One region of the Pseudomonas sp. MM227 genome, then DNA from elsewhere that is predicted to be linked to it. Evidence: predicted binding sites of a transcription regulator. Region 1 holds the regulator's gene; each other region holds the start of a gene.
What was found. Region 1 encodes FliA, which starts transcription of late flagellar genes. Its sites were predicted from a motif close to CTAAAGTTTNNNNNNNNNNNGCCGNTAA; they were not measured.

Region 1 (5,966 bases):
CGCTGGTGGACCGCAATCAAGGCGGCCAATTGCTGGCGCGGATCAAGGGCGTACGCAAGAAGCTGTCCCAGGACCTGGGCTTCCTGATGCCTACCGTGCATATTCGCGACAACCTCGACCTGGCGCCCAGCGCCTATCGTTTGACGCTCATGGGGGTGATCCTCGCCGAAGCCGAGATTTACCCGGATCGCGAGCTGGCAATCAACCCCGGGCAGGTGTTCGGCTCGTTGAACGGCATCACCGCCAAGGATCCGGCGTTTGGTCTGGACGCGGTCTGGATCGACGTCAACCTGCGCAGCCAGGCGCAGTCGCTGGGCTACACGGTGGTCGATGCCAGTACGGTAGTGGCCACGCACTTGAACCAGATTCTGCAGAAGCATGCCCATGAGCTGATCGGCCACGAAGAAGTGCAACAATTGCTGCAAGTTCTGGCAAAAGGATCGCCCAAGCTGGCCGAAGAGCTGGTTCCGGGCATCCTTTCGCTGTCTTCGCTGCTCAAGGTCCTGCAGGCCCTGCTGGCTGAGCAGGTACCCGTACGCGACATCCGCAGCATCGCAGAAGCCATCGCCAACAACGGGCATCGGAGTCAAGATACCGCCGCGCTGGTTCAGGCCGTCAGGGTCGGTTTGTCCCGCGCAATCGTGCAAAGCATTGTAGGCATTGAGTCGGAGCTGCCTGTCATCACGCTGGAACCAAGGTTGGAACAGATATTGCTAAATAGTCTTCAGAAGGCTGGTCAGGGTCAGGAAGAAGGCGTTTTGCTGGAACCGAGCATGGCGGAAAAACTGCAGAGATCCCTGATCGATGCGGCGCAGCGGCAGGAGATGCAGGGCCAACCGGTGATACTGCTGGTAGCCGGTCCGGTCCGCGCGATGCTGTCACGTTTCGGTCGCCTGGCGATCCCCAACCTTCACGTACTGGCCTATCAGGAAATCCCTGATAACAAGCAAGTCACCATCGTTGCGACAGTAGGGCCCAACGGCTGAGGTAGTGGGTTATGCAAGTGAAGCGATTTTTCGCCGCCGACATGCGTCAGGCCATGAAATTGGTCCGCGATGAGCTGGGCGCCGACGCTGCCATCATTGGCAACCGTCGCATCGCCGGCGGCGTCGAGCTGACCGCAGCGCTGGACTACAAGCTGTCGGCCCTGGCGCCGCGCGTGCCCAACCTGGAGTTGGAAGAAGAGCTGCGCAAGACCCAATCGCGGATCGTTTCGGCCCAGGCCGAGCTGAGCACCCGTGGCGAGAGCGATGCGGCTACCAACCGCCAGCTGGTTGCCGGCCTGCCGTTGACCGCCGCCGAGCCGCTGGTCGAGCCGCGTCGCGAAGAGCCCCCGCGTGTGCAGGTGGCCCCCGCGCCACAGCCTGCCGTCGACCAACGTCTTTTCGATTCCATGCGTTCCGAACTCAACGGTTTGCGCCAACTGCTGGAAGTGCAGCTGGGCTCCCTGGCCTGGACCCAGCTGCAAGGCTGCAAGCCGGCGCAGGCGAATCTGTGGCGTCGTTTGCAGCGCATCGGCTTGTCCGGCCCGATCGCTCGCGAGCTGCTCAGCCTGACCAGCGAAATCAACGAACCTCGGCAGGCATGGCGGATGCTGCTGGCGCACTTGGCGCGTATGATCCGTACACCGGAAGTGGAACCGCTCGAAGAAGGTGGCGTGATCGCCATGGTCGGCCCGGCTGGCATGGGCAAGACCACCACTCTGGCCAAGCTGGCGGCCCGTTATGTGCTCAAGTACGGTTCCCAGAGCGTGGCGCTGGTGAGCATGGACAGCTTTCGCATCGGTGCCCAGGAACAACTCAAGACCCTGGGCCGCATTCTCAATGTATCGGTGACTCAGGTCGATCCGGGCCAGTCATTGGTACAAGCCCTGGAACCCCTGCTGCGCAAGCGCGTGGTATTGATCGACACCGCTGGCCTGCAAGCCAGCGATCCGGCCCTGCGCATGCAGCTCGAAAGCCTGGCCGGACGCGGGATCAATGCGCGCAATTACCTCGTGCTGGCTACTACCAGCCAGAAGCAGGTGCTCAGCGCGGCGTACCATAGCTACAAGCGTTGCGGTCTGGCCGGGTGCATCCTGACCAAACTGGATGAAACGGCCTGTCTCGGCGAAGTGCTGAGCCTGGCCATCAGTCAGGAACTGCCGATTGCCTATCTTACCGATGGGCCGCGCATTCCCGATGACTTGCATTTGCCGCGCCGGCACCAGTTGGTCAGCCGCGCAGTGAGCGTGCAAATGCAAGAAGAGCCCAGCGAAGAGGCCATGGCCGATATGTTCGCGGGTCTCTACCACAGCCCCGACAAGCGAGTTGGCTGAGGTGAAGAACGTTATGCAAGCACACTCTTCCTGCATCGTAGGGTTGCCAGGAAACACTCGAGCAATCGAACTGGCAGCCACTCGTGTGGCCTCGGTCTAGACAAGGTAAAGAACGAACATGGGCAGCATGCATCCCGTACAGGTGATCGCGGTGACCGGCGGCAAAGGTGGCGTCGGCAAGACTAATGTGTCAGTGAACTTGTCCCTGGCGTTGGCCGAGCTCGGCCGCCGGGTCATGTTGCTGGACGCCGACCTTGGCCTGGCCAACGTCGACGTGTTGTTGGGCCTGACCCCCAAGCGCACCCTGGCCGATGTGATCGAAGGTCGCTGCGAACTACGCGACGTGATGTTGCAGGGCCCCGGCGGCATCCGTGTCGTGCCGGCAGCCTCGGGTACCCAGAGCATGGTGCAGTTGAGCCCGGCCCAGCATGCCGGCCTGATCCAGGCCTTCAGCGATGTGGGCGACAACCTCGACGTACTGATCATCGACACCGCCGCCGGTATCGGCGAATCGGTAGTGAGCTTTGTCCGCGCCGCCCAGGAAGTCCTGCTGGTGGTATGCGACGAGCCCACCTCGATCACCGATGCCTACGCCTTGATCAAGCTGCTCAACCGCGATTACGGCATGAACCGCTTCCGGGTCCTGGCCAACATGGCGCAGAGCCCCCAGGAAGGGCGCAATCTGTTCGCCAAGTTGACCAAGGTGACCGATCGCTTCCTCGACGTTGCCCTGCAGTACGTCGGCGCCGTGCCCTACGATGAGTCGGTGCGCAAGGCCGTGCAGAAGCAGCGCGCCGTGTACGAGGCGTTCCCCCGTTCCAAATGCTCGCTGGCCTTCAAGGCGATCGCGCAGAAAGTAGACACCTGGCCTTTGCCGGCCAACCCCCGTGGCCACCTGGAGTTCTTCGTCGAACGCCTGGTCCAGCAAACCAGCGCAGGGCCCGTATCATGAGTGCCAGCGGATACCGTATGTACAGCAAGGCGTCGCGCGACTCGCAGCAGCATCAGCTGATCGAGCAATACGCGCCGCTGGTCAAGCGTATCGCCTATCACCTGCTGGCGCGTCTGCCAGCCAGCGTGCAGGTGGAAGACCTGATCCAGGCCGGCATGATCGGTCTGCTGGAGGTCTCGACCAAGTACGACTCGAGCAAGGGGGCCAGTTTCGAGACCTACGCCGGTATTCGTATCCGCGGCGCCATGCTCGACGAAGTGCGCAAGGGCGACTGGGCGCCGCGTTCGGTGCACCGCAATACCCGCATGGTCAGTGATGCCATTCGCCGAATCGAGTCGAAAACCGGTCGCGACGCTAAAGATCACGAGATCGCTGCCGAACTTAGTCTGAGTCTGGATGATTACTACGGGATCCTGAACGATACCTTGGGCAGCCGCTTGTTCAGCTTCGACGATCTGCTGCAGGACGGTGAGCACGAGGGCCTGCACGAAGACGGCGCCAGCGGTTCGCTGGAGCCCTCGCGGGATCTCGAGGACGAACGCTTTCAAGGCGCGCTGGCCGAGGCCATCGCCAACCTGCCCGAGCGCGAGAAGCTGGTCCTGTCGTTGTATTACGACGAAGAGCTGAACCTCAAGGAAATCGGCGAGGTACTGGGTGTCAGCGAGTCGCGGGTAAGCCAGTTGCACAGCCAGTGCGCGGCGCGACTTCGCGGGCGCCTGGGGGAATGGCGGGCACGCTGAAGGAACGGCAAGACCGGTGCGGGCTTTGTCGCGGGCAGAGCCCGCTCCCACAAAGGCCGAGACTGTGGGAGCGGGCTCTGCCCGCGAAGAGGCCTGCAGGCGTAGCGCGTGTAGGCGATCTGCAGCGGCAAGTGGCTCAGGCGAATTCGATTGTTATGCACGTCCAGGGGCTGGGCGTGTTCAAGACTGCTGGAGGTCTAATTGGACAAGAACATGAAAATCCTCATCGTCGACGATTTCTCGACGATGCGGCGCATCATCAAGAACCTGCTGCGTGACCTGGGCTTCACCAACACCGCCGAGGCCGATGATGGCAACACCGCCTTGCCGATGTTGCACAGCGGCAACTTCGATTTTCTCGTCACCGACTGGAACATGCCTGGCATGTCCGGCATCGACCTGCTGCGCCAGGTGCGCGCCGACGATCGCCTCAAGCACCTCCCGGTGCTGATGGTCACCGCCGAGGCCAAGCGCGAGCAGATCATCGAAGCCGCCCAGGCCGGGGTCAACGGGTATGTGGTCAAGCCTTTCACTGCGCAAGTGCTGAAAGAAAAAATCGAAAAGATTTTCGAGCGCGTCAATAGCTGAAGTCTGCAATGGGGGCGCAATGGACCACAAACAAAGCACGTTGGGGGACTTCGAGTCGACCCTGAAAAAACACGCAGTGGAGCTGGTCGACAGCCTTGAAAAAGGCCGTTTCGGCGACGCGGTGCAATTGATCCACGAACTGAACCAGACCCGCGATCGCGGCCTGTATCAGGAAGTGGGCAAGCTTACGCGCGAGCTGCACAGCGCAATCGTCAGTTTCCAGATCGATCCGAACATCCCCCAGGCCGAAGAGGTTTCGCAGATCACCGATGCGACCGAACGTCTGTCGTATGTGGTACGCCTGACCGAAAACGCGGCCAACCGCACCATGGATCTGGTCGAGCAGAGCACCCCGGTGCTCAATACGCTGAGTGCCGAAGCCAGTGCCTTGAGCGCCGACTGGCAGCGCTTCATGCGCCGCGAAGTGGCCGCCGACGAGTTCCGCGAACTGGCGCGCCGGGTCGACAGCTTCCTGACCCGCAGCGAGCAGGGCAATCGCGAAGTCGCCAGCCACCTCAACGACATCGTGCTGGCCCAGGATTATCAGGACCTCACCGGCCAGGTCATCAAGCGTGTCACCGCGCTGGTCACCGAAGTGGAGAGCAACCTGCTCAAACTGGTCCTGATGGCCAGCCAGGTCGATCGCTTCGCCGGCATCCAGCATGATCACGAACAGCTCCGCGCCGAAAAAGATCAAGAAAAACATCCCGCCAAGGGTGAAGGTCCGCAGATCCATGCCGATAAACGTGAAGACGTCGTATCCGGTCAGGACGATGTCGACGATCTGCTGTCCAGTCTGGGCTTCTAGGCCATCGCCTGCGCCTGACTGTGTTGACCGTTAATCACGTATTCCAGGGAGCATCCACATGAGCTTCGGCGCCGACGAAGAAATCCTTCAGGATTTCCTGGTAGAGGCCGGCGAAATTCTCGAGCAACTGTCCGAACAACTGGTCGAGCTGGAAAGCCGTCCCGATGATGCCGACTTGCTCAATGCAATTTTTCGCGGTTTTCACACTGTAAAAGGCGGCGCCGGCTTCCTCCAGCTCAACGAGCTGGTGGAGTGCTGCCATATCGCCGAGAACGTCTTCGACATCTTGCGCAAAGGTGAGCGCCGGGTCGACGCCGAACTAATGGATGTCGTTCTCGAAGCGCTGGACGCGGTCAACGGCATGTTCACCGAGGTGCGTGAACGCTCTCCGGTCACGCCGGCCAGCCCCCAGTTGCTCGATGCCCTGGCGCGCCTGGCCGAACCGGCTGCGGCGGTCGTTGCGCCGTCCGTGGCGGTGCCCGTTGCGGCGCCAGCCTCGACGCCGGGCGAAGACATCACCGACAGCGAGTTCGAGCAATTGCTCGATTCCTTGAGCGCGGC
Region 2 (5,966 bases), 2.1 Mb from region 1:
ATCGTCGACACGGTACGGGTAATGTCGCTCAACGACTCACCGGCACGCCGGGCCAGTTGCACACTGCTGTCGGTCATCGCCCGGCTGCTGTCCAGTGCGCTGGAAACCTCATGGGTACCGGTCTGCAGCGAAGCGATCAATGACTGGATCTCTTCGGTCGATTGCTGAGTGCGTTGGGCCAGGCTGCGTACTTCATCGGCCACCACGGCAAAACCGCGACCTGCCTCGCCGGCACGGGCCGCCTCGATTGCCGCGTTCAGAGCCAACAGGTTGGTCTGCTGCGCCACCGACTTGATCACATCGAGCACGCCGCCGATCTTGCTGCTTTCCTGCTTCAACTGATTCATGGCCTCGCTGGAATGCAGCACCTCGGCGGCCAGTCGCTCGATCTGGCCCACGGCCTGGCTGACCACTCGATCACCTTCACGGGCCTGCTGATCGGCAGCCACGGCAGCTTCCGAGGCTTCCTCGGCGTTGCGCGCCACTTCCTGCACCGTCGCCGCCATTTCATTCATGGCCGTGGCCACCTGGTCGGTTTCGACTTTCTGCGCGTTGACGCCGGCGCTGGTCTGCTCGGTGACCGCGGAAAGCTCCTCGGCGGCACTGGCCAGCTGCGTGACGCCCTCGCTGATGCCACCCACCAGTTCGCGCAGGTTAAGGGTCATGCGCTGCAGGGCCAGCTGAACCTGGCCCAGTTCGTCACGTCGGGTGATGGCGGGCGACTGCCGGAGGTCGCCGGAAGCGACGCGCTCGACACTCGCCAGGGTCTGCCGCAACGGGCCGACGATCTGCGCGGTGATCGCCCATGCCGCAGCGATACCGAGCAGTGTGGCCAGGGCGGCTGCAGTGGCCAGCCACGCCTTGGCCTGGGCCGTGTCGGCATCGCGCTTGGCCGTCTGCGAGTCGCCCAGTCGGTCGCTCAACCCGAGCAGGGTGGTGCCCAATGCCGTCATCTTGTCGATGCTCTGCAGTGTGGCCTGCTGGTTTTCGCTGAATTGCGCCACCGCTGCGCGATAGGCACGCAGGGAATCGCCGGCCTGCTGCAAGCGGCCGGTGAATTCGCCGGAAACGCTGGCCCCCGCAGCGGCGACCGAAGCGATCGCCTGGTCGATGGCCGCCAGCGCCGGCTGACGTGCTTCGTCCTTGGCGCTATAGGTGTAGCCACGCACTTGAAAGCGCGCCTGCTGGATCAGCCGGCTGGTTTCCACCAGGGTGCTGTAGGCCGTCAGCTCGCCCTGGCTCAGCAGCGCTGCCTGCGCCTGATTGACTTCGGCCACGGCGCGGTCGGCGGTGCTGCCCAGTTGGCTGCGGGCTGCCTCGCGACCCTGGATCGACGCCAGCGATGCGGTGAATTCCCGGCGATAGGCTTGGGTGGTGGCTATTTCCTGCTCGACGAGCGCGATGTCTTCGGGCTGCACCAGAGTGTGCTGGGCGGCCGCAAGATCGTTGTCGAGCTGGTCGAGAAGACGGGTGACATTGTCGGCACCGGAACTGCCTTTCTGCAGTTCGAACGACTGAGCGGCAATGCGCAGGTCACGCATGCGGTCGTCGAGTATGGAAATGCTGGTGATCTTGTCGGCGCGCTCGATCAAGCGGGTCAGGCCAGACCAGCCCGTGGCGGCAATCAAAAGAGTAAGCAGTAGCACCACACCGAAACCAATCCCCAGTTTCAGGTTGACGCTCAGATTGCCCAGGTAGCGGGCAAAGGTGTTGGACATGATGAAGCTCCCTGACAGGCCGACAGCATGATTGTCGGCAGTTCAGGGGCATCGGCAGGTGTCGCCGAAACTCGATGGTGGCTAAGTGACGTGACCCACCGGGAATCGTCAAGCCTGGACGACGTGGGTCAGAACAGCCGCGCGAGCAGCACCGCCACGGCGGTTTCAACCCGCAGGATGCGTTCGCCCAGCTGCACTGGCTGCAAACCTGCAAGGCCCAGCAGGTCGACCTCGTAGGGAATCCAGCCACCTTCCGGACCAATGGCCAGGGTCACTGGCTGCTCCGGATGACGCGGGCAGGGCGGGTAGTCGCCCGGATGCCCGACCAGCCCCAGGGTGCCGGCGCTCAGAGCAGGCAGGCGATCCTCGACGAAGGGCTTGAAACGCTTTTCGATCAGCACTTCGGGGAGCTGGGTATCGCGTGCCTGTTCCAGGCCCAGGATGAGCTGCTCGCGAATGGCAGCCGGCTCGAGAAAAGGGGTTTGCCAGAAACTTTTCTCGACCCGATAGCTGTTCACCAGGACCAGCTTGGCCACCCCCATGGTGGCAATGGTCTGGAACACTCGGCGAAGCATTTTCGGGCGGGGCAGCGCAAGCACCAGTGTCAGCGGCAGTTTCGCCGGTGGCGGTTGGTCGAGCACCACGGCAAGTTCGGCCTCGTGATCTTCCAACCTTGTGACCTGGGCACGCCCCATCAAGCCATCGACCTTGCCCACCCGCAGGCTGTCGCCCAGTTCGACACGGTGCACGGCCTGCATGTGGGTGAAGCGTCGATCACGCAGCACTACCTTGTCCGGCGCGGTGAAGTCGGCCGTTTCGAGCAGCAGCAGGTTCATGCCTGAGTCGCAGGCGGCTGGCCGTTGCGGTCATCGTCCTCGGTTGGTTCGTCACCGCGCTTGCGGATCAGGGCACCGAACAGGATGCCGATCTCGAACAGCAACCACATCGGCACGGCCAGCAGTGTCTGCGAAAAAATGTCCGGTGGGGTCAGAATCATGCCGACCACGAAGCAGCCGATGATCACGTACGGGCGGATCTTGCGCAGGTACTTGACGTCGACCACGCCGATCCACACCAGCAGTACCACGGCCACCGGAATCTCGAACGCCACGCCGAAAGCGAAGAACAGCGTCATGACGAAATCGAGGTAACTGGCGATGTCGGTGGCCATGGTCACGCCCACCGGCGTGGCACTGGCGAAGAACTTGAAGACCAGTGGAAACACCAGAAAGTAGGCGAAGGCCATCCCCGCATAGAACAGGAAGATGCTCGACACCAGCAATGGTATGGCAATGCGTTTTTCGTGCTTGTACAGGCCCGGTGCGATGAAGCCCCAGACCTGGTGCAGGATGATCGGCACGGCCAGGAACAGCGAGACCATCATGGTCAGCTTGAAAGGCGTGAGAAACGGCGAGGCCACATCAGTGGCGATCATCGTGGCCCCTTCGGGCAGGTACTCGCGCAGCGGCGCCGACACCAGGGTGTAGATCTGTTGGGCGAAGGAAAACAGCCCGGCGAAGACCAGGAAAATCACGGCAACGCAACGCAGCAGGCGCGTGCGCAATTCGGTCAAGTGCGAGACCAGCGGCATGGGCTGGTCGTTTTCCGGAATTTCGCTCATGGGGCCCGCGGTGGCTGTGTAGGTTCATTGGAGGATACGGGTATCGCAACAGCCTGAGCGCTGCTCGTGTCACGGTCAACCACAGCCGGTGTCTGCGTGGCAGTGGGCACCGTGGTAGGAGTGACGTCGGTGCTCACCGCATCACGATCAAGCACCGGTTGCGCCTGGGCGCCGGGTGGAATCGGATCGGCCAGCGGTGCGGGCGGCTCGCTCGGACGCGCGGCGCGCTGCGGATCGAGGATCTTGCGCGCCTGCTCCTCGAGCGAAAGCACGTGCTCGTTGTGCAGTTGGCGACGGATTTCGTCGGCGCCTATCTCGCGTTCCACTTCGGTCTTGATCGCGTTGAAGCTGCGTTTCAGGCGCCCGATCCACAACCCTGCGGTGCGCGCGGCACCGGGCAGTCGCTCAGGGCCCAGCACCAACAGGGCGATGAGGCCCACGAGCATGAGTTCGCTGAAGCTGATACCGAACATTGATCAGTCTTTCCTGATGGGTTCTTCGACTTTCTGATGCTGGCCGTCGAGGGTATGCGGCGGAGTCAGCGGCGAGCTGGCCTGCGGGTGGACCGGCTGTGTCGGCTGCTCGGCACCCGGTTTGTCGTCGTCGTTCATGGCTTTGCGAAAGCCCTTGATCGATTCACCGACGTCGGTGCCCAGGTTCTTGAGTTTCTTGGTGCCGAAGACCAGTACCACGACAATCAGGATGACGATCCAGTGTTTCCAATCAAACAGACCCATGATTCAACTCCTCCAAAAAGACATTTCAGGCTGACGGCAGGCGGGCGGCTTTCTCATCGTGACCGGACAGGCCGAATCGGCGATCCAGTTCATCGAGTACAGCCTGTGGGTGTTGGCCGAGTTGTGCAAGCATGACCAGGCTATGGAACCACAGATCGGCGGTTTCGTAGATGACATCGCTGCAGTCGCCGCTGTGGGCGGCATCCTTGGCGGCAATGATGGTCTCGATCGATTCTTCGCCGAGCTTTTCCAGAATCTTGTTCAATCCCTTGGCGTACAGGCTGGCGACATACGAGCTGTCGGCGCTGGCGCCCTTGCGTTCTTCGAGCACCGCAGCGACGCGGTCCAGAGTGTCATTCATGGCCATGGCCTGCGGAATAGATGGCAGCGGGATTTTTCAGGACCGGGTCGACGACGGTCCATTGGCCGTTCTCGAAGACCCGATAGAAGCAGCTTTGGCGGCCAGTGTGACAGGCGATGTCACCGACCTGCTCGACGCTGAGCACGACCACGTCGGCGTCGCAGTCCAGGCGCAGCTCGTGCAGTTTCTGCACGTGACCGGATTCCTCGCCCTTGCGCCACAGCTTGCCACGCGAACGGGACCAGTAGATCGCCCGGTTTTCGGCAGCGGTCAATGCCAGTGCCTCGCGGTTCATCCAGGCCATCATGAGGATGCGCCCGGTGTGGTGATCCTGGGCAATCGCCGGCACCAGGCCGTCGCGGTCCCATTTGATCTCGTCCAGCCAGTCTTTCATGTGCGACTCCGACAACAGAGAGGGCTAGTGTGCCAGCCGATGGCGCGACTGGCTATCGGCGCACGACCAGGTACAAGCCCGATGCCAGCATCAACCAGGCGGGCCATGCCTGGACGCTGTCCAGGGCTATGCCGGAGACGGCGGTGACCGTTCCACCCACCAGCAAGGCGCCGCCGAGCAGCCGCAGGGCCCAGCGATCGTGGCGTTGCTCCCAGGGCGGCGGTGGATCCTTGCGATGAGGCTGAGACATTCGTTCGAGCAGATCGCGGGTCATGTTGGCCAGGTGAGGTAATTGCTCGACCTGCGATTGAACATTCTGAAACAAAGATTTCGGGCTGACCCGCTGGCGCATCCAGCGTTCCAGGAACGGCTGGGCGGTGCTCCACAGGTCGAGGTCCGGGTACAGCTGTCGACCCAGGCCTTCGATGTTGAGCAGGGTTTTCTGCAGCAGCACCAGTTGCGGCTGGACTTCCATGTTGAAACGTCGTGCGGTCTGGAACAGGCGCATGAGCACCTGGCCGAAGGAGATGTCCTTCAGTGGCTTCTCGAAGATCGGCTCGCAGACGGTGCGGATCGCCGCTTCGAATTCGTTGAGCTTGGTCTCGGCCGGTACCCAGCCCGAATCGATGTGCAACTGCGCCACGCGGCGGTAGTCGCGCTTGAAGAAGGCGAACAGGTTGCGCGCCAGGTAATCCTGATCTTCGGGGGTCAGGCTGCCGACGATGCCGCAGTCGATGGCGATGTAGCGCGGGCTCCACGGTGCCACGGTGCTGACGAAGATGTTGCCGGGGTGCATGTCGGCATGGAAGAAACTGTCGCGAAACACCTGGGTGAAGAAAATCTCGACGCCGCGCTCGGCCAGCAGCTTCATGTCGGTGCGCTGGTCGGCCAGGGCGGCCATGTCGGTGACCTGCACGCCGTAGATGCGCTCCATCACCAAGACCTTCGGCCGGCACCAGTCCCAGTAGACCTGAGGCACGTAGAGCAGGTCGGAGTCTTCGAAATTGCGCCGCAGCTGGCTGGAGTTGGCCGCTTCGCGCAACAGGTCGAGTTCGTCGTAGATGGTACGTTCGTAGTCGGCGACCACGTCGACCGGGTGCAGCAGGCGCGCGTCGGCGGACAGCCGCTCGGCCTG
Region 3 (5,966 bases), 2.0 Mb from region 1:
TCGGTGACGGTTTCCACATGGCCACCGAAGCTGATCGGGTAGATCACTTCAGGACGTTCGAACTCCCAGGGGTTGCCGAAATTCAGCCAGTTTTCCGTCTGCTCCTGCTGCCAGCCGTCGACGATGGCCTGGCGGAACAGGCCGTGCTCGTAACGGATGCCATAGCCGTGGGCAGCGACGCCCAGGGTCGACATGCTTTCCATGAAACAGGCGGCCAGGCGGCCGAGGCCACCATTGCCCAGCGCTGCATCGGGCTCGAGCAGACGGATGCGTTCCAGGTCCACGCCCAGGTCGGTCAACGCTTCACGGGCGATGTCCAGCAGCCCGAGGTTGCTCAGGCTGTCGTAGAGCAGCCGGCCGATGAGGAATTCCAGCGAAAGGTAATAGACCCGTTTCTGACCCTTGCGGTAGATCTGCCGGGTGTGATCCATCCAGTGCTCGACCATGTGGTCGCGCGCCGCCAGGGCAATGGCCTCGAACCAGTCATGGTCGAATGCGTGATCGGGGTCCTTGCCCACCGCGTAGGTGAGTTTGGCGAGTACAGCAGCGCGGAAATCGGCCACCTCGGCGTCACGGACAAGCGGTTCCTGAGACATGCAATGCGTCCTCGGGGAAATTGACGATTCTAGATGGAATACCTGAGCCTAGACGCTTCGACACACGCTGAAAGCTCAGGTTCGTAACTTTGCACGATTAGCAGGGTTTCAGGCAGATGGTTGTTCACTTTTTCACCAATGCCGGTATGATCGCGCGCCCTGATCCACGTTACCTGATGACCTGACAATGAAAAGCTCTTTGATTGCCGCCGCCGAAGTGGACCGCCTGGACACCTGGCAGAAATATTCCGCGCCGATGTGCGGCGCCTGTATCTCGACCTGCTGCACGCTGCCGGTGGAAGTGAAGATCAAGGACCTGATCCGTATCGGCGTGGTGGATGAATTCGAGAAAGGCGACCCCCCCAAGAACGTTGCCAAGCGTTTGCAGAAGGAAGGCATCGTCGAGCGCTTCAACCAGAAGTCGGGCATTTTCACCCTGACGCGCATGAGCAACAACGATTGCCTGTACCTGGACAAGAAAAGCCGCCTGTGCACCATCTATGAAAAGCGTCCGGACACCTGCCGCAATCATCCGAAGATCGGGCCTCGCCCAGGCTTCTGTGCCTACCAGCCCAAGCCAGTATCGCGCCAAGGCTGAGTAACGTTCCTGCTACCCCTGTGGGAGCGGGCCCTGCCCGCGAAGGCCATACCACGGCCTGCCTGACACACCGCAGCGCCCTTTCGCGGCCAATGACCGCTCCTACAGAACATCGCCACACGCCTCCCCCTGTGGGAGCGGGCTCTGCCGCGAAGGGAGCGCCGCCGAATTGCCGCCGGTCACCCCTGTCGGCTCAGCCCTGCCAGACGGGTCGACAGAGCCTGCATGCCCTGGCTCAGTTCACTGAGGCTCGACGCATCGCGCGCGCCGTCTTCGCTGGCTGCGTGAATGCGCACTGCCAGTTCGTTGATCTCCTGGGTGACATGGCTCTGTTCCTGGGCGGCCACAGCGATCTGCTGGGTGCGCTGGACGATGTCGTCGAAACCGACCACCGTGCTCCCCAGCGACACGCTCAATACGTCAGCTTGCTGCGCCACGGTCCGCGTGCGGTCCTCGCCCGCGACCATGGTATTGACCGCCTTCACCGACGCCTGGCGCAGTTCGCCGATCATCTCCTGGATCTCGTCGGCCGAAGCCTGGGTCCGTCCTGCCAGGGTGCGCACCTCGTCGGCAACCACTGCAAAACCTCGCCCCTGCTCACCGGCGCGAGCGGCTTCGATCGCGGCATTGAGCGCCAGCAGGTTGGTCTGCGCGGAAATCGACTTGATCACGTCGAGCACGCCACTGACACTTTCTATGTCCTGACCCAGGCTGGTGATCGCCTGTGCCACGCTGGCGATATCACCGGTCAAGGAATTGATCGTCTGGCTGTTCTGCTGAACATGCCCCTGGCTCTGGCGCGCCGTCGACAGCGACAGCTGCGCGGTGTCGGAACACTCCGTGGTGTTGGAGGCAACCTCCTGGGCACTGGACGACATCTCGGTAATCGCCGTGGCCAGCAAGGTGTTGTCCTGACGCTGGGTTTCGGCGCGTTCGGCCATGATCACCGACAACCGAGCAACGTCATCGGACTGTTTCTGCAGGCGCAGCGCCTCATCGGCGATGGCCTTGAGCATGCTGCGCAGGTTGCCGGCGTAACGGTTGACCGCCCCGCGCAGCAGGCCGATCTCGTCCGCGCGAGCCACGTCCAGTTCGGCGCTGGCGCCACCGCCCTGCTCGCCCAGCTTGTCGATCTGTGCCGTGGTTTCGTTGATCTGACTGAACACCGCGCGCCCGGCCAGCCAGGCCAGACCGAACACCAATGCAAGGATCGGCAGCAAGGTGGTGAGGATATCCACAGTCAATTTGCTGGCAATGCCGGTCATGTGTGCCTGCGGCGTGGCCAGGCCCACCACCCAACCACTGGCCGGCACCCGAGTGAGACTGATGTAGCCCGCCCCACCCAGTTGCGCGTCCTGATCGATATGAAACGTCTGGGCTTCGCGCTGGCCGCTGCTGCGCCAATCGGCAACGCCCTTGAACCAGGGGTAGGCAGCGAGCATCGCCGCCTCGTCGGCAGGTGCCGGCTTGTCGTTGGCGGCCGGGAAATACAGGACCTTGCCTGATGGGTCGATGGCGAATGCATAACCCCCGGTGACCTGCCCATTGGACTTGAGGAAGTTGGCCAAGCCCGTGAGTGTCAGGTCGATGGTCGCCACACCGGCGAAACGTCCGTCACGACTGTAGGGCACGGTACAGGTGGTCATCAGGATCTTGCTGACCGGATCCTCGTAGGCATCCGACCACGCGCAGCGGCCAGGCGCGGATGCCTTGCCCTGCACGTACCAGTCGGCGGCGTGATAGTCATCGACGGCGCCGGCATTGTATTCCTCGGAATAACCCAGGCCCTGCCCACTGCGTGCCCAATAGAAACTGCGCCGCGGCACGCCTGCGCTGAACGCATTGGGCTCGGGCCACAGGCCACCGCCGGCAATGGCGGCATCGCCCTGTGAGTCGATGATCGGTGCCAATGCACCCTTCACCAGCTCGACGTCGGCCGGCAGCGTCGCGCCCAAACTCGCCAGCGCGGCGACGCGCCCCTCGACCTCGGCCAGCTGGATCGACAGCTGCCGAGCGATGGCCGTGGCCGACTGCTCGGCGCTCTTGGTGTTGGACTGGATCAGCTTGGGCTCGCCGCTGAGTACCATGACCGCGTAGATGGCCACCGTCGTGACCAGAAGGATGAACAGGATGCCCAGGCTGAAGCGGGACATGATCTTGGTAGGTAGCAGGCTCACGGGGCCCCCTTCGGAGGGAATCGATATTGCCTGCGCTATCGGCTCGGTCCGAGGAAACTCGAGAAGTGGGCGATGGAAGGTATGCAGGGTGCCAGGGCCGGCCCTTTCGCGGGCAGACCTGCCAACACACAGCCATAAAAAAACCCCCGGACGCTTTCGCGCCGGGGGCCTTTTCAATCAACCGGAACTACGGATCAGTTCTTGGCTTTCTTGGCAGCGCGGGTACGCTCGCCTTCGTCCAGGATCTTCTTGCGCAGACGGATCGACTTCGGCGTGACTTCGCACAGCTCGTCGTCCTGGATGAATTCCAGAGCCTGTTCCAGGGTGAAGCGAACAGGTGGAACCAGAGCGATGGTTTCGTCTTTGCCCGACGCACGCATGTTGTCCAGCTTCTTGCCCTTGGTAGGGTTTACGCCCATGTCGGTGTCGCGGCTGTTCAAGCCGACGATCTGACCGTTGTAGATCTCCTGGCCGTGCTCGACGAACAGCTTGCCGCGCGCCTGCAGGGTTTCCAGCGAGTAGGTCAGTGCCTTGCCGGTTTCGACCGAAACCAGTACGCCGTTCTGACGGCCGGACATGTGGCCCGACTTCATCGGAGCGTAGCGATCGAAGATCGAAGTCAGGATGCCAGCACCGTTGGTCAGGGTCAGGAACTGGTTACGGAAACCGATCAGACCGCGAGCGGGGATGTTGTATTCCAGACGAACACGGCCCTTGCCATCCGGCACCATGTTGGTCAGGTCGCCTTTACGCAGGCCCATCTCTTCCATGACCTTGCCCTGGGATTCCTCAGGGGTGTCGATGGTGACGTTTTCGAACGGTTCCTGCTTCTCGCCGTCGATGACGCGGATGATCACCTCAGGACGACCGACACCCATTTCGAAGCCTTCGCGACGCATGGTTTCGATCAGTACCGAAAGGTGCAGCTCGCCGCGGCCGGAGACCTTGAACTTGTCGGCCGAGTCGCCTTCTTCAACGCGCAGGGCAACGTTGTACAGCAGCTCTTTGTCCAGACGTTCCTTGATGTTGCGGGACGTCACGAACTTGCCTTCTTTACCGCAGAATGGCGAGTCGTTGACCTGGAAGGTCATGGAAACGGTTGGCTCGTCGACGGTCAGCGGCTTCATTGCTTCGACGTTGTCCGGCTGGCACAGGGTGTCGGAGATGAACAGCGAGTCCATGCCGCTCACGCAGACGATGTCGCCAGCGAAGGCTTCTTCGACGTCGATGCGGTGCAGGCCGTGGTGACCCATCAGCTTGAGGATACGACCGTTGCGCTTCTTGCCGTCGGCGCCGATGGCGACCACCGGGGTGTTCGGCTTGACGCTGCCGCGAGCGATACGGCCAACACCGATGACGCCCAGGAAGCTGTTGTAGTCCAGTGCCGAGATCTGCATCTGGAACGGGCCGTCGCGGTCGACTTTCGGAGCCGGTACGTTGTCGACGATCGACTGGTACAGCGGGGTCATGTCTTCGGCCATGTCGGTGTGTTCCAGACCGGCAATGCCGTTCAGGGCCGAGGCGTAGACGACTTTGAAGTCCAGCTGTTCTTCGGTGGCACCGAGGTTGTCGAACAGGTCGAAGATCTGGTCCAGAACCCAGTCCGGACGCGCGCCTGGACGGTCGACCTTGTTGATGCAGACGATCGGACGCAGACCGGCTTCGAACGCCTTCTTGGTCACGAAACGGGTTTGCGGCATAGGGCCGTCCTGGGCGTCGACCAGCAGCAGCACGGAGTCGACCATCGACATCACGCGCTCTACTTCGCCACCGAAGTCGGCGTGGCCCGGGGTGTCCACGATGTTGATGTGGTAGCCGTTCCAGTTGATGGCGGTGTTCTTGGCCAGGATGGTGATGCCACGCTCTTTTTCCTGGTCGTTGGAGTCCATCACGCGCTCGTCGTTGAGCTCGTTGCGCTCCAGGGTGCCGGACTGACGCAGGAGTTTGTCTACCAGGGTGGTCTTGCCATGGTCAACGTGAGCAATGATGGCGATGTTGCGTAGATTTTCGATCACTTGTGTATCTCGATCAGAGGATTCGGTTGCCGCGCATTCTACGTGGCGAATATTAAACAAAAAGCTATCCGGGCCAGACAGCGTAGGAACGTAGCGAGCGACGGCAAGGCAAGGAAGAAATAGGCGAGGAAGCACAGTTTACTGGTTGTAAATGAGCATTCCGAGCCTGTTTCTGACGCAGCATTGCCTAGCGCAGTAGTTCCTACGCTGTCTGGGGGTCGGGAGGGCGATGGCGGATACTCCCACCATTCAACCCTGGGACTCTATGTCGGACGATAAACGCGCACATTGGCATGTCCCTCACTCAACAGATGGTGAGCATGCAGTCGGCTCATGACGCCCCTGTCGCAATACAGCAAGTACTGGCGAGTGAAATCCAGTTCCTTGAAGCGGCTGTTCAGGGCATAAAAAGGCATTGCCTTGACCTCGATGCCGGCCAGTGACAGCGGCTGGTCTTCCTGGGCATCGGGGTGGCGGATATCGATGACGACTTGTCCGGACAGCGCCTCGCTGACCTCTTCGACCTCGATATCCCGGCCCAGCTGGTCGATGACTTCATCAATGGACACCAGCTTGGCGC

Region 2: the regulator FliA is predicted to act here: its motif matches at 1,767-1,794, upstream of ONG87_RS01650 (methyl-accepting chemotaxis protein).
Region 3: the regulator FliA is predicted to act here: its motif matches at 3,407-3,434, upstream of ONG87_RS01565 (methyl-accepting chemotaxis protein).

Annotation. Positions count from the first base shown of each region.
Region 1 covers NZ_OX352319.1:2,924,665-2,930,630, reverse strand. Annotated here, with positions in the region: gene flhA (flagellar biosynthesis protein FlhA) at 1-986, shown strand, start outside; gene flhF (flagellar biosynthesis protein FlhF) at 998-2,317, shown strand; gene fleN (flagellar synthesis regulator FleN) at 2,436-3,269, shown strand; gene fliA (RNA polymerase sigma factor FliA) at 3,263-4,009, shown strand; gene ONG87_RS13215 (chemotaxis response regulator CheY) at 4,223-4,597, shown strand; gene ONG87_RS13210 (protein phosphatase CheZ) at 4,617-5,405, shown strand; gene ONG87_RS13205 (chemotaxis protein CheA) at 5,464-5,966, shown strand, end outside.
Region 2 covers NZ_OX352319.1:367,304-373,269, forward strand. Annotated here, with positions in the region: gene ONG87_RS01650 (methyl-accepting chemotaxis protein) at 1-1,718, opposite strand, end outside; gene ONG87_RS01655 (16S rRNA (uracil(1498)-N(3))-methyltransferase) at 1,847-2,554, opposite strand; gene tatC (twin-arginine translocase subunit TatC) at 2,551-3,339, opposite strand; gene tatB (Sec-independent protein translocase protein TatB) at 3,336-3,812, opposite strand; gene ONG87_RS01670 (twin-arginine translocase TatA/TatE family subunit) at 3,816-4,076, opposite strand; gene ONG87_RS01675 (phosphoribosyl-ATP diphosphatase) at 4,102-4,437, opposite strand; gene hisI (phosphoribosyl-AMP cyclohydrolase) at 4,430-4,831, opposite strand; gene ubiB (ubiquinone biosynthesis regulatory protein kinase UbiB) at 4,884-5,966, opposite strand, start outside.
Region 3 covers NZ_OX352319.1:342,989-348,954, reverse strand. Annotated here, with positions in the region: gene ONG87_RS01575 (glycogen/starch/alpha-glucan phosphorylase) at 1-596, opposite strand, end outside; gene ONG87_RS01570 (YkgJ family cysteine cluster protein) at 784-1,194, shown strand; gene ONG87_RS01565 (methyl-accepting chemotaxis protein) at 1,374-3,371, opposite strand; gene typA (translational GTPase TypA) at 3,566-5,386, opposite strand; gene thiI (tRNA uracil 4-sulfurtransferase ThiI) at 5,650-5,966, opposite strand, start outside.